3 regions of the Rhodoferax sp. EU05-FHT12H12 genome follow, and region 1 is predicted to be linked to each of the others. Evidence: predicted binding sites of a transcription regulator. Region 1 holds the regulator's gene; each other region holds the start of a gene.
What was found. The regulator sigma-54, encoded in region 1, starts transcription at its own class of promoters, with help from an activator protein. The targets are predictions, from matches to a motif close to TGGCANGNAANCTGCTTT.

Region 1 (4,749 bases):
ATCCGCCGGGTTTTGTTGCTGGTTTTGCCGCGGGTGGGGTGCCGGCCTCCAAGGGCCGGGGCTAGAATGGTTTGGCCCCCCAACCTTTGTGGAGACCGTTCCCATGGCGCAGCAGAAATTTCGGCTTGTCACCCGCAGCGATTTTGATGGACTGGTATGTGCGGTGCTGCTCAACGAGCTGGACCTGATCGACGACATCAAGTTCGTCCACCCCAAGGACATGCAGGACGGCAAGGTGGAGGTGTCCGACCGCGACATCACCACCAACCTGCCTTACGTGCCGGGCGTGCACCTGGCGTTTGACCACCACGAGTCAGAAACGGTGCGCAACACCGGCGAGCGCCCCAATCACATCATCTTGCCCCACGCGGATTCGGCCGCGCGCGTGGTGTTTGACCACTATGGCGGTGCCAACCGTTTCCCGGCACGCTTTCACGACATGATGGAAGCGGTGGACAAGGGCGACTCGGCCCGCTTCAGCCACGACGAAATCATGGCCCCCACAGGCTGGGTGCTGCTGAACTACCTGATGGATTCGCGTACCGGCCTGGGCCGTTTCCGGGAGTTCCGCGTCAGCAACTACCAGTTGATGATGGACTTGATCCAGTACTGCCGAAACCACGGCATCGACGAAATCCTGCAGCTGCCCGATGTGGTGGAGCGCGTGGATCTGTACTTTGAGCACGCGGCCAAGGCCAAGGAGCAGCTGCTGCGCTGTTCCACGGTGCATGGCAATCTGCTGGTGCTGGACCTGCGCAACGAAGACACCATCTTTGCGGTGAACCGCTTCATGGTCTACGCGCTGTTCCCCCAGACCAATATCTCCATCCACGTGTTGTGGGGCCTGCAGAAGCAAAACACCGTGTTTGCCACCGGCAAGTCCATCACCAACCGCACGTCCAAGACCAATATTGGCGAGCTGATGCTGGGCTACGGCGGGGGCGGCCATGCCAACGCGGGCACCTGCCAGGTGGAGAATGACCGCGCTGCCGAGGTGCTGCAGGCGCTGACCACCAAAATTAACGCCGACGGCTGAACCCGCCAGGGCGCGAAATGCGCAAAGCGCTCGGTACAATGGCCGAAGCGCTTTTCGAGCAAGTTTCGTGCCTTTATGAAAAATACCCTTTTGTCGGTGTCTTTGTGGCTGGTGATGGCCGGTGTGGCGGGTCACGCCTGGGCCGAAAAAGCCGACCGCAACAAGCCCATGAACGTGGAAGCAGATGCCCTGCGCTACGACGACCTCAAGCAGGTCAGCGTCTTCACCGGCAACGTGGTGCTGACCAAGGGCAGCATCGTCATCCGTGGTGCCCAGCTCGAAGTGCGCCAGGACCCCGATGGCTACCAGTTTGGCCTGGTCACCGGTTCTGCGGCCACCCCGGCATTCTTCCGTCAGAAGCGCGATGGCTTGGACGAATTTATTGAGGGCGACGGTGAAACCATTGAGTACGACGGCCGCGCCGACACCGTGCGCTTCATCAAAAAAGCCCAGTTGCGCCGACTGCGTGGTGCCACCCTGGCCGACGAGGTGACGGGCGCCAGCATCCTGTACGAAAACCTCAGCGACCGCTTCACCGTGGACGGTGCGCCCAAGAGCGCCACCGCCCCCGCAGGCCGGGTGCGGGCCATGCTGACGCCCAAACCCGACGCTGCGGCGCCCGCCGTGCCCCAAGCCAGCCCCACCTTGCGCGCCACGCCGCAACTTGAGAAAGCCGCCCAGTGAGCGCGCCCACCCAAGAAGCCCCGGACACCAGCACCGGGCGGCTGGAAGCCCGGCATTTGCAAAAGTCCTATGGCAAACGTCAGGTGGTCAAGGACGTATCGCTGGCCGTGCGCACGGGGGAGGTGGTGGGGCTGTTGGGCCCCAACGGCGCGGGCAAAACCACCTCGTTCTACATGATCGTGGGTCTGCTGCGCGCCAGCGCAGGTGACATCACCATCGATGGCCAGTCCATTGAGCACATGCCCATCCACCGCCGCGCGCGCCTGGGGCTGGGGTACCTGCCGCAAGAGGCCTCGATATTCCGTAAGCTGAATGTGGAAGACAACGTGCGCGCCGTGCTGGAGTTGCAGCGCGACGAGGCGGGCAACCCGCTGAAGTCGGCCGAAATTGAGTCGCGCCTGACCGCGCTGTTGCAGGACTTGCGCGTGGAGCACCTGCGCGAGTCGCCTTCGCTGGCCTTGTCGGGTGGCGAACGGCGCCGGGTCGAGATTGCGCGCGCATTGGCCACGCGGCCTCGCTTCATCTTGCTGGACGAGCCCTTTGCCGGTATCGACCCGATTGCCGTGATCGAGATCCAGCGCATCATCAACTTCCTCAAGGGCCGCGGCATTGGGGTGCTGATCACCGACCACAATGTGCGCGAGACCCTGGGCATTTGCGACCACGCCTACATCATCAGCGACGGCCATGTGCTGGCGCAGGGCACCCCCTCCGAGATCGTGAACAACGCCGATGTACGCCGGGTGTACCTGGGCGAACACTTCAAGATGTAGATGAAACAAGGTCTTTCACTACGCGTCTCCCAACACCTGGCGCTCACGCCCCAGTTGCAGCAGTCCATCCGTCTGCTACAGCTCTCCACGCTGGAGCTGAGCCAGGAGGTGGAGCAGATGCTGGACGAAAACCCGTTTCTGGAGCTGACCGAGGACCGGGCCGAGCGCGAGGACTTCGGCCTCAACGCCGCCGACGCCACCGTCAGTGAAGGCGATCGCCTGTCCGAGAGCGGTGAGGCGGACTATGCTCCTAATTCTGTAGCTGACTACGCAACATCCACGAGCGCTAGCAGCACAAATGATGAGGAATCCACACCGCTGAGCAGCAGCGACGAGCCCAACTGGGAGGGGGACGGCACCACCGAAATGACGCCCGATGACGGCGAGTGGGGCGTGGACGCCAAGGCCAAGGCCAACAACCTGGGTGACGATGAAGAGAAAGACGCCACCGAGCTGGCACGTTCCGCCGAATCACTGCAGGCCTTTTTGCACCGCCAGGCCCTGAGCCTGCGCACCACGGCCACCGATGCGGCGGCGCTGCGTTTTCTCATCGAATCGCTCAACGACGATGGCTATCTGGAAGACCCGCTGGAAGAACTGGCGCGCAGCCTGAACCCCGGCGATGAAGAGCAGCTGCAAGACCTGGTGCACCACTTCACCGTGGCGCTGGGTCTGCTGCACAGCCTGGAACCCGTGGGCGTGGGCGCGCGCGACCTGGGCGAGTGCTTGCGCCTGCAAGTGGCGCACCTGCTGCAACTCGCGGATGAGGAGGGGGAGGTCGACCGGACCGAGGTGCTGCAGGTGGCCCTGGGCATTTGCAACAAACCGATGGACCTGCTGGCCCGACGCGACATCAAGCGCCTGGTGCAAATGGGTGTGGGCAGCGATGCGCTGGTGCGCGAAGCGATTGCGCTGATCGCACGGCTGGAGCCCAAGCCCGGACGCCGCTTTGTGGACGTGGAGCGCAACATCGTGGTGCCCGACGTGTTGGTGGTGGCGATTGGCAAGGTCGGTGGCACGCCCAAGTTCCGCGTACAGCTCAACCCCGAGGTCATGCCGCGCCTGAAGGTGCACGACATTTATGCCAACGTGCTGCGCAACCACCGCGGTGGCCGTGACGGTGCAGGCCACGCGGCGCTGCAGCAGCGCCTCCAAGAGGCGCGCTGGTTCATCAAGAACATCCAGCAGCGCTTTGACACCATCCTGCGCGTGAGTACGGCCATTGTGGAGCGGCAGAAAAACTTTTTCACCCACGGCGAGTTGGCCATGCGCCCCCTGGTGCTGCGCGAGATTGCCGACGAACTGGGCCTGCACGAATCCACCATCAGCCGCGTGACCACCGCCAAGTACATGGCCACCCCGTTTGGCACCTTCGAGCTCAAGTACTTCTTCGGCTCGGGCCTGGGCACCGAGAGCGGCGGCAATGCCTCCAGCACCGCGGTACGCGCGCTCATCAAGCAGTTCATTGCCTCCGAGAGCAGCAAGAAGCCCTTGAGTGACAACCAGATCTCTGACATGCTCAAAGAGCAGGGTATCGAATGCGCCCGGCGCACCGTGGCCAAATACCGCGAGGGCCTGAAGATTGCCCCCGCCTCACTCCGCAAAGCGCTATGAACCAACTGACCCTTTTTCTCCCCTGTGCCGCTGGCGTGGAGGAGTACCTGGCGCCGGAGATTTTGCAAATCACCGGCCTGCCGCCCGGCTGCGTGACCAAGCAGCGCGGTGGTGTGGCCGTGCGCACCTCGTTTGCGCACGCCATGTTGCTCAACCTTTACAGCCGCCTGGCGCAGCGCGTGCTGGTGCTGGTGTCGTACACCGAATACCGCAGCGAACAAGACCTGTACCGCGCCGGTCTGCAGGTGCCGTGGGAGCAGTGGTTCACACCCAAGGAAAGCATCAAGGTCGAAGTGACGGCGCAGCACAGCCCGTTGACCTCGCTGAACTTTGCCGCGCTCAAGGTGAAGGACGCCGTGTGCGACCGCTTCCGCGAAGTGGCGGGCGGTGTGCGTCCCGACGTGAACACGCAGTGGCCCGATGTGCGTATCTACGCCCACCTGACCACCGACAGCTGCTCGCTCTACATCGACACCTCGGGTGAACCGCTGTTCAAGCGTGGCTGGCGTGAGGACAAAGGGGATGCGCCGCTGAAAGAGACCCTGGCCGCGGCCATGATTGCGGCCAGCGGCTGGGCCTCGGGCGACGACGACCTGATGCCCTTGTACGACCCCTGCTGTGGTAGCGGGACGGTGGCCATTG
Region 2 (4,749 bases), on a different contig from region 1:
ATCAGCGGCGTGGCAATGCGCAGCACGGCCACCCAGAACGAGAGGTTGGACAAGATGTCCAGTAGCTCCGTCATTTGAACTTCACCTTGTATTGCGTCAGCAGCGTCGCCACCAGCACCGAGATCAGCGACGTCGCCACGATCACATCGGCAATGTAGGTGGGCACCCCCACGGCGCGGCTCATGCTGTCGGCGCCCACCAGCACACCCGCCACAAACACACTGGCCGCCACCACGCCCAGCGGGTGCAGGCCGGCCAGCATGGCAATCACGATGCCGCTGTAGCCGTAGCCCGGTGACATGTCCAGCGTCAGGTAGCTGGTGCGTCCTGCCACCTCGATGGCACCCGCCAGCCCGGCCAGCGCGCCCGAGAGCATGGCCACCAGCACCACCGTACGTGTGACCGGCACCCCGGCAAAGGCCGCTGCGCGCGGGTTGGCGCCCACCGCACGAATATCAAACCCCAGCACCGTGTACTTGAGCAGCACCCACACCAGCACTGCCAGTGCGCAGGCGCCCAGCAGGCCGTTGTGCAGGCGCGTTTGTGCAATCAGCTTGCCCAGTTCCAGATCCGTCATCAGCGCCACGCTCTGCGGCCAGCCCATGGCGGTGGGGTCTTTCATGGGGCCGTCCAGCATCAACGACACCAGCAGCAGCACGATGAAATTCAGCAGCAGCGTGGTCACTACCTCGTCCACCCCCAGCCGCGCTTTCATCAGCGCCGGGCCCAGCAAGAGCAGCGCGCCTGCCAGCGCCGCGGCCAGCAGCATCAGCACAAACAGCAGCGCTGGCGGCAGGTCAAACCCGGTGCCGCCATGCAGGCCGCCCACAGCAACGGCCGCCAGCGCACCCACATACAACTGCCCCTCGGCGCCTATGTTGAACAGCCGTGCCCTGAAGGCCACGGCCGCGGCCAGCCCGGTCAGCATCAGCGGCACCGCGCGGGTGAGGGTTTCACTCATCGCAAACACCGAACCAAAGCCGCCCTGCAACAGCAGGCCATAGGTCTGCCCCACCGGTGCCCCGGCCCACAGCACCAGCAGCGCGCTGATCAAGAGCGTGAACAACACCGCGCCAACCGGCGCCAGCACCAGTGCGGCGGGAGAGGCGGTGTTGCGTTTGAGGAGTTGCATGGCCGCTTTAATGTTCTGCACCGGCCATGGCCAAGCCAATCGCTTCGCGCGTCCAGTCGTCGGCATTGCGCGCAACGCTGAGTTGGCCCGCGTGCATTACGGCCACACGGTCGCCCAGGGTCAGCACCTCGTCGAGGTCGTCCGAGATGAGCAGCACGGCCGCGCCTGCATCACGTGCGGCCAGCAGCTGGCTTTGCACGTAGCGCACCGCGCCAATGTCCAACCCCCAGGTGGGCTGGTGCGCCACGATGAGGGTGGGGGTGTGGCTTTGCGCCTGGCTGTCTGCGGCGTCGGGGTGCAGCAGGGCGCGGCCCAAAATCAGCTTTTGCATATTGCCGCCCGACAGCGCCCGCGCCGCACTGTTGGCGCCACCGCCCCGCACGTCAAACGCGGCGATCACGCGTTGGGCGTAGGCCTTGGCTGCTGCGCGGCGCACCCATCCCCAGGCGGAGAAGGCGGCTGTGCGCAGGCGCTCGGACATGGCGTTTTCCCACAGCGGCAAATCCCCCACCACCCCCACGGCATGCCGGTCTTCGGGGATGCGGGCGACGCCGCGTTTTACCAGCTCGGCGGGGCTGGCAGGCAGGGGCTGGCCCTGCAGCATTGCCTGGCCCGCTGTGGCCTGGCGTGTGCCGCACAGCAGTTCTGCCAGCGCCACCTGCCCGTTGCCAGACACACCGGCAATCGCCACCAGCTCACCCCGGCGCAGCTGCAGGTTCACGCCATGCAGCTTTTCGCGGCCGCTGCCGGTGCTCACGCCGTCCAGGCTGCACACCACCTCGCCCACACTGGGGCTGGGTTGGCGCACCGGTGCGTCAATGGCGTGGCCCACCATCCACTGGGCCAGCTGACTCTGCGTGGTGCCTTGGGCCGGAGCCTCGGCCACCAGCTTGCCGCCGCGCAGCACCGCCACGCGGTGCGACACACGCAGCACCTCGCCCAGCTTGTGGCTGATAAAAATGATGGACAAACCCTGCGCCACCATCTGCGCAAGCACGTCAAACAGGGCTTCGCTTTCCTGCGGCGTCAGCACCGCGGTGGGTTCATCCAGAATCAGAATGCGGGCGCCGCGGTACAGCGCCTTCAAGATTTCTACCCGCTGGCGCGCGCCTACCGACAGGCTGCCCACCAGGGCATCGGCATCCACCGCCAGGCCAAAACGCTGCGCTACCTCGCCCAGGCGCTGGCGCGCGGCGCTGCGGCGGGTGAAGGGCTGCCACCAGGGCTCGGAGCCCATCATCACGTTGTCCAGCACGCTCAGGTTGTCGGCCAGTGTGAAGTGCTGGTGCACCATGCCAATGCCGGCTGCCAGCGCAGCCTTGGGGTCACCGGCAGGCAGGGGCTGGCCAAAGGCGGTGATGTGACCGCTGTCGGCCACGTAATGCCCAAACAAAATCGACACCAGCGTGGACTTGCCCGCACCGTTCTCACCCAGCAGCGCCAGCACCTCGCCCGCACCCAGGTGCAGCGAGATGGCGTCGTTGGCCACCAGCGCCCCAAAGCGCTTGGTGATGCCAGAGAGAACGAGAACGGGGTCGCTCACGCAGAACTAACCGAGATGATTTTCCGCCGGGCCGCCCCAAGGGAAAACGCGCCCCCTCGGGGGGCAGCGCAGTACACGCAGTGACAAGCGTGGGGGCTCACGCTACTTCGAAGACTTGGGCTGGTTGTCATCCACCTTGACGGTGAAGCTGCCATCCACAATGGCTTTCTCTTTTGCCTTCATTTTGGCCACCACCTCGGCAGGCACCTTTTTCTCAAATGTGCCCAGCGGCGCCAGCGACGAGCCCTTGTACTTCATCATCGAGTACGGGCCGTAGTCTTCGGCGGTGAACTTGCCGTCCTTGATCAACTTGATGGCGCGGTCGGCCGAGGGCTCAAAGTGCCACAGGGCAGAGGCCACCACGGTGTCGGGGTACTGGGCCTGGGTGTTGATCACGTTGCCAATGGCCAGCTTGCCTTTTTCCTTGGCAGCGTCGCTCACGCCAAAACGCTCCGCGTACATCACGTCGGCACCCTTGTCGATCATGGCAAAGGCGGCTTCTTTGGCCTTGGGGGGGTCAAACCAGCTGTTGATGAAGCTCACGCTGAACTCCACCTTGGGGTTGACCTCTTTGGCGCCCGCCATGAAGGCGTTCATCAGGCGGTTCACCTCGGGGATGGGGAAGCCACCCACCATGCCAATCTTGTTGCTCTTGGTCATGCCGCCAGCCACCATGCCCGACAGGTAGGCCGGCTCCTGGATGTAGTTGTCGAGCACGCTGAAGTTGGGCGCTGCAGGCTTGCCGCTGGAGCCCATCAGGAAGGCGGTCTTGGGGAAGTCCTTGGCCACCTTGCGTGCGGCGGCTTCCACGGCAAAGGCCTCACCCACGACGAGCTGGCTGCCGCCGGTGGCGTATTCGCGCATCACACGCTCGTAGTCGGCATTGCTCACGTTCTCACTGGCCTTGTATTCGATCTCGCCACGCGCCTCCGCGGCCTTGAGCGCCTGGTGCAGGCGGCCGGCCCATTGCTGCTCGAAGGGCACGGTGTAGATGCCGGCGACTTTGAGTTTGGCCTGGGCCAGTGCCAGACCGGGGGCCAGGGTGGCGAGTGCGGCGGCAAGAGCCAACGCGCGGCGGCGGGAGGTGAGGTGCATCGACATAATTTCTCCAGGTAAAGAACGCTATGAAATTAGGAGCTGCTCGCGCAAATTCTGCGCAGCTTGGGAGTCAGTTTGACCTGCAAACCCCAAGCATTTTGTATGCCAATCCTTGGTGCTTGTGGCAACAAGGCGGGCAATATGCGCAGACGCGTGGTGCCAGAAAAAACCAAGCCAGCCTGCGATGTGCTCCCCGATGGCCTGGGTTTAACGAGCATAGCCGCGGCAGGGGGCACAAGTCCATAAAATCCTGCCATGACCCAAACCCCCACCATCGCCACGCACAGTGGCACCTTTCACGCCGACGACGTCTTTGGCGTGGGCATCCTGATGGGTGTGTTCCCATCGCACACCCTGATTCGTACCCGCAAGCAAGAGCTGATTGAAGCCGCTGACTACGTGGTCGACGTGGGCGGCACCTGGGACGCGGCCACCGGCCGCTTTGACCACCACCAGCGCGGCTTCGACGGCGCGCGCCCCGCGCACGAGGTCGATGGCGCCACCGTGCCCGGCGTGGGCTACGCCAGCGCGGGCTTGGTGTGGTCCGCCTTTGGCACGGCCTATGTGAAGGCCTGGGCCAGCGTTGCCGGCCACAGCCTGGACGACGCGGCCGTGGCCGAAATCGTGCGTTCCATCGACCACTCGCTGGTGCAGTACCTCGACATCGTGGACACCGGTCAGGGCGATGTGTCGCCCGGCATCTTTGGCCTCTCCAGCCTCATCGCCCAGCTCAACACCCATTGGCTGGAAGAACAGGGTCTGGACCACACCGCCAAGGCCGCACTGCTGGAAACCCGCTTTCGCGAAGCCATTGCCATCACCCGCAAGTTTCTGGACCACGCCATCAGCAAAAAGGTGGCGCAGCTGCGCGCCATGGATACCGTGCGCAATGCGCCGCGCCTGCTGGGTGGGCGCGTGCTGCACTTGCAAGAGGGCGGCATGCCCTGGACGCATGTGGTGGTGAACGAAATGCCCG
Region 3 (4,749 bases), on a different contig from region 1:
AGTTCTGCACGACGGGCTTGTCGTCGGCACCTTCAGGCAGTACCAGGTAGTAGTGGCGTGCGCCCGCCAGCGGTGCTGGGTGGGCCAGCACCAGTTCGCCCCGTGCCAGCTCCGCCTCGATCAGCAGGCGCGGCACCAGCGCCACACCCATGCCCTGGGTGGCGGCGGCCGTGGTCATGGAGAACTGCTCGTAACGTGGGCCCGACAGGGCCAGCGGTGCCTCCACCCCTTGCGCGGCAAACCAGGCCTGCCAGCTGTCCGGCCGGGTGCTTTGCTGCAGCAGCGGCAGGTCGGCCAGTGCGCGGGCGCTCAGGCCCTCGCGGCCGGGCAGCAGCGTGGGGCTGCAAACGGCGACCACTTCCTCGGCCATCAGCGGCACGGCGTGGGTGCCGGCCCAGTGCTGCACCTGGGCTTCGGTGCCGGCAAAGATGGCGGCGTCAAACGGCGTGTCGGCAAACAGGAAGGGGCGGGTGCGGGTCTCGATGTGCACGGTGGTGTCCGGGTGCCGGGCGTTGAAGGCCTGCAGGCGCGGGATGAGCCAGCGTGTGGCAAAGGTGGGCACGCTGGCCAATTGCACCGTGCCGCCGCGTCCCTGGGTGGACATCAGGTCCAGCGTGTCCTGCTCCAGTCCGCGCAGGCGCAGCGCTACCTGTTGGGCGTAGCGTGCGCCGGCGGTAGTGAGCGCCACGCCATGGCGCGTGCGGCGAAACAGTGGTGTGCCCACCAGGTCTTCGAGTGCGGTGATCTGGCGGGAGACGGCGCTTTGGGTGAGCGCCAGCTCGTGTGCAGCGCGGGTGAAACTTTCGTGGCGGGCTGCGGCGTCGAAACACAGCAGGGCCTGGGTGGCGGGGATTTTGCGGCGCATGGGAATGTCAGGGGGTGTGGGGTGGCACAGCGGCCATGTCTCGCACGTGGTGGTTAGCTGCGCGGGCGGCGTTCAGGCGCGCGTCGTCCAGGGTGGCCATCAGCAGCGTGGCCCGTCGGTCCGCCTGCGCCAAGGTCTGGCCATCAGGGGCGGCCAGCAGGCTCAGGCCGCCGTAGTGCACATCGCCCTCGGCGCCCACGTAATTGGCGTAGGCCACATACAGTTGGTTCTCGTAGGCACGTACAGGCACCAGAGCCTGGGCCACAAAGTCGTACGCCGGCATATTGGCCGTGGGCACCACGATCAGGTCGGCCCCGGCCAGCGCCAAGCGGCGCGTCGCCTCGGGAAACTCCACGTCGTAACAAATCAGCAGGCCAATGGTCCAGCCCTGCAGTGTGAAGGTGGCGGCACTGGGCGCGCCCGCTGCAAACTGCTGGCGGTCCAGGTCACCAAACAGATAGGTCTTGCGGTAGTTCAGGCAGCGCTGGCCTTGCGCGCTGATCCACTGTGCGGCGTTGAACACCGTGCCGCTGGCATCCCGCTCCGGGTAGCCGTAGACAACCGCCACGCCATGGCGCTGCGCGATGGCAACCACAGCCTGGGCCCAGGCGCCGTCGGCGGGTTGGGCCAGTTGTTGCACGGCTGCCGCACCAATGGCGTAGCCGCTGACAAACATCTCCGGGCACACCAGCACCTGTGCGCCGGCTGCCGCGGCCTGCTGCGCGGCTTGTTCTAGCCGTTGCAGGTTGCCCGCCACATCCAGCGGTGCGGGCGCGCATTGCAGCAGGGCCAGGGTCAAGGGGCTGCGCATGGGGTTCAGTCGGGCAGGGCCATGGGGCCTAGCGTGGCAAACACATCGCCGGGGCCGGGGTTACTGGCAGGGGTGTGGCCACCCAGGTGGTGGACGATGCCCCACACGGCGTTGAGCGAGGTCTGCACTGCACCCTCTGCCCAGGCGGGTGTCCACGACACGTCGTCGCCCGCAATGAACAGGCCTTTGTGTTCGGCGGGAAACGTGTCCTGCATAAAGTGCGCATACATGCGCTGGTTGTAGCGGTAGTGGCCGGGAAGGGCACCCTTGAAGGCACCCAGAAAGTAGGGGTCGGCCTCCCACGACACACAAATGGGGTCGCCAATGATGTGGCTCGCAATGTCCACCTTGGGATAGATCTTCTTGAGCGCCTGTAAGGCGAGCTTCACGCGCTTTTCGGGCGACTGCGGCAGCATCTTGAGTGCATCACCCATCCAGGCATAGGACAGGCAGATCACCGCTGGCTGGTCCGGCCCGTTGTCAAACAGGTAGGTGCCGCGCGTCAGCCGGTCGGTCAGCGTCATGCTCATCACATCGCGGCCAGTCTCGGGGTCTTTGTCTTTCCAGAACGGGCGGTCCACCATCACAAAGGTTTTGCTGGACTGCATGTAGCGCGTGCGGTCCAGCGCCATCCACATCTTTTGCGAGAACAGCGATTCTTCGACCGCAATTTGTGTGGTCAGCAGCCAGCTCTGGCAGGTGGTCAGCACCGCGCTGTAGGGGCGCGTGTCGCCCCAGCAGTCGGTCACGGCCAGGCGTCCATCGGCGGCGCGCGCGATGGACGCTACACCGGCGCGTGTGGCGCCAGCGTGCAGGCTTTGCAGCGTGGTGCCCTGGGGCCAATGCACGGGCTGCGCAGGTGCGTGGCGCCACAGCCCGTGTGGCACCTGGTCGGCCCCGCCGACAATGAGGCGCTGTTCGTCATCGCAGTTTGTCAACACCACGCGCAAGATTTCGAGCATGGAGTTGGGAAAGTCCGAGTCCCAACCCCCCGTGCCAAAGCCCACCTGGCCAAAGATCTCGCGGTGGCGGAACGACAGCTTGGAGAACGCCTGGGAGCTGGCAATGAAGTCGTAAAACGTGCGGTCGTCCCACAGCGGCACCAGCGTGTTCCACAGGCGTTTGAGCGTGGGCACATCGCGCGTGCGAATGGCGTCTTGCATGTCGGTAAAGCGCGCTTCGTCTTCCAGCGCCTGGGCCCAGGCCTCGGCCACCTCGCGGAACACGGCGGGCAGGTCGGCCAGCGACTGCGCGTAGTGCGTCTCGCCCTCCAAATCAATCACCGTGCTGCCCGAGGCGGGCGTCAGCGGGTTGGGGAAAGGGCGCGTTTGCAGGCCCAGTTGATTCACGTAGTGGTAAAACGCCGTGCCCGACACGGGGAAGCGCATGCCGCCCAGCTCGGCCACGGTGGCTTGGGTGCCTTCAAACACTTGCGAGCGCAGGCGGCCGCCCATTTTGGAGGCCTCGTAAATGACGGGCTTGAGGCCCAGTTTCATGAGCTCATAGGCCGCCACCATGCCCGCCATGCCAGCGCCCACAATGGCCACCTCTTCGCCCAGGCGATGGGCGGGCAAGGTGCCCAGGCCTGCAGGGTGGGCAATCCAGTCGTCAAACGCGAAGGGAAAGTCGGGCCCGAAAATGGTCACCGGCGGACGCACGGCGGACGCGGTGGTGGATGTGGTGTTGCCCATGGCAAGAAGCCCCCAAACAAAAACACACTATGGCATAGGCATGCGTGAATCGCAAGATTAACCAGATGCATGCCAACGACTGTTGTGCATGTTACGGATTAAAAGTGCGTAAAACGCATATATGGGTGCAAAAACCTTGATTGTGCGAACCCGGCCTGCGGGCTACCATAGCGTCCTCGATCACCGCCTGGAGCCCCCGCATGCCGCACGCCGCCTTCAACTGGCAAGACCCTTTTCTGCTGGACAGCCAGCTCAGCGACGACGAACGCATGGTGCGGGACGCTGCGGCGGCCTACTGCCAGGACAAGCTGCTGCCGCGCGTGACCCAGGCCTTCCGCGACGGCAGCACGGATCCCGCGATCTTTCGCGAGATGGGCGCCTTGGGTTTGCTGGGCCCGACGATTCCCGAGCAGTACGGTGGCCCGGGCCTGAACTACGTGGCCTACGGCCTGATTGCGCGCGAAGTGGAGCGCGTAGACAGCGGCTACCGCAGCATGATGAGTGTGCAGAGCAGCCTGGTGATGGTGCCCATTTTTGAATTTGGGACCGAGGCACAAAAACAAAAGTACCTGCCCAAGCTGGCTACCGGTGAATTCATTGGCTGTTTTGGCCTGACCGAACCCGACCATGGCTCCGACCCTGGCAGCATGGCCACACGCGCCCACAAGGTGGCGGGTGGCTACAAACTCAGCGGCAGCAAGATGTGGATCAGCAACAGCCCCATCGCCGATGTGTTTGTGGTCTGGGCCAAGGAAGTGAGCGAAGGTGGCAAGGTCGGCCCCATCCGCGGCTTTGTGCTGGAGAAGGGCATGCCTGGCCTCTCAGCCCCCGCCATCCACGGCAAGGTGGGCTTGCGCGCGAGCATTACCGGCGAGATCGTCATGGACGGCGTGTTCTGCCCTGAAGACAACGCCTTCCCCGAAGTACAAGGCCTCAAAGGCCCGTTTACCTGTTTGAACAGCGCCCGTTACGGCATCGCCTGGGGTGCGCTGGGCGCGGCCGAGGACTGCTGGCTGCGCTCGCGCCAGTACACGCTGGACCGCAAACAGTTTGGTCGCCCGCTGGCCGCCAACCAGCTCATCCAGAAAAAGCTGGCCGACATGCAAGCCGAAATTGCACTGGGCCTGCAGGGCTGTCTGCGCCTGGGGCGCATGAAAGACGAAGGCACGGCGTCGGTGGAGATCACCTCCATCCTCAAGCGCAACAGCTGCGGCAAGGCGCTGGACATTGCCCGCCTGGCGCGCGACATGATGGGCGGCAACGGCATCAGCGACGAGTTTGGTGTGGCCCGCCATTTGGTGAACCTGGAGGTGGTGAACACCTACGAGGGCACGCACGACATCCACGCGCTGATTTTGGGCCGGGCGCAAACCGGTATTGCT

Region 2: AC3WS7_RS16050 (BMP family protein) is a predicted target of sigma-54. The motif match lies at 3,864-3,881, and genes of this name have one in related genera.
Region 3: AC3WS7_RS16135 (flavin monoamine oxidase family protein) is a predicted target of sigma-54. The motif match lies at 3,425-3,442, and genes of this name have one in related genera.

Annotation. Positions count from the first base shown of each region.
Region 1 is NZ_JBYTDI010000010.1:18,322-23,070, forward strand. Features, by position in the region: gene AC3WS7_RS18135 (thiol:disulfide interchange protein DsbA/DsbL) at 1-1, shown strand, start outside; gene AC3WS7_RS18140 (exopolyphosphatase) at 104-1,036, shown strand; gene lptA (lipopolysaccharide transport periplasmic protein LptA) at 1,112-1,720, shown strand; gene lptB (LPS export ABC transporter ATP-binding protein) at 1,717-2,493, shown strand; gene rpoN (RNA polymerase factor sigma-54) at 2,494-4,107, shown strand; gene AC3WS7_RS18160 (THUMP domain-containing class I SAM-dependent RNA methyltransferase) at 4,104-4,749, shown strand, end outside.
Region 2 is NZ_JBYTDI010000006.1:28,523-33,271, forward strand. Features, by position in the region: gene AC3WS7_RS16035 (ABC transporter permease) at 1-74, opposite strand, end outside; gene AC3WS7_RS16040 (ABC transporter permease) at 71-1,132, opposite strand; gene AC3WS7_RS16045 (ABC transporter ATP-binding protein) at 1,140-2,675, opposite strand; gene AC3WS7_RS16050 (BMP family protein) at 2,778-3,776, opposite strand; gene AC3WS7_RS16055 (MYG1 family protein) at 4,029-4,749, shown strand, end outside.
Region 3 is NZ_JBYTDI010000006.1:46,978-51,726, forward strand. Features, by position in the region: gene AC3WS7_RS16125 (LysR family transcriptional regulator) at 1-865, opposite strand, end outside; gene AC3WS7_RS16130 (carbon-nitrogen hydrolase family protein) at 873-1,676, opposite strand; gene AC3WS7_RS16135 (flavin monoamine oxidase family protein) at 1,682-3,367, opposite strand; gene AC3WS7_RS16140 (acyl-CoA dehydrogenase) at 3,568-4,749, shown strand, end outside.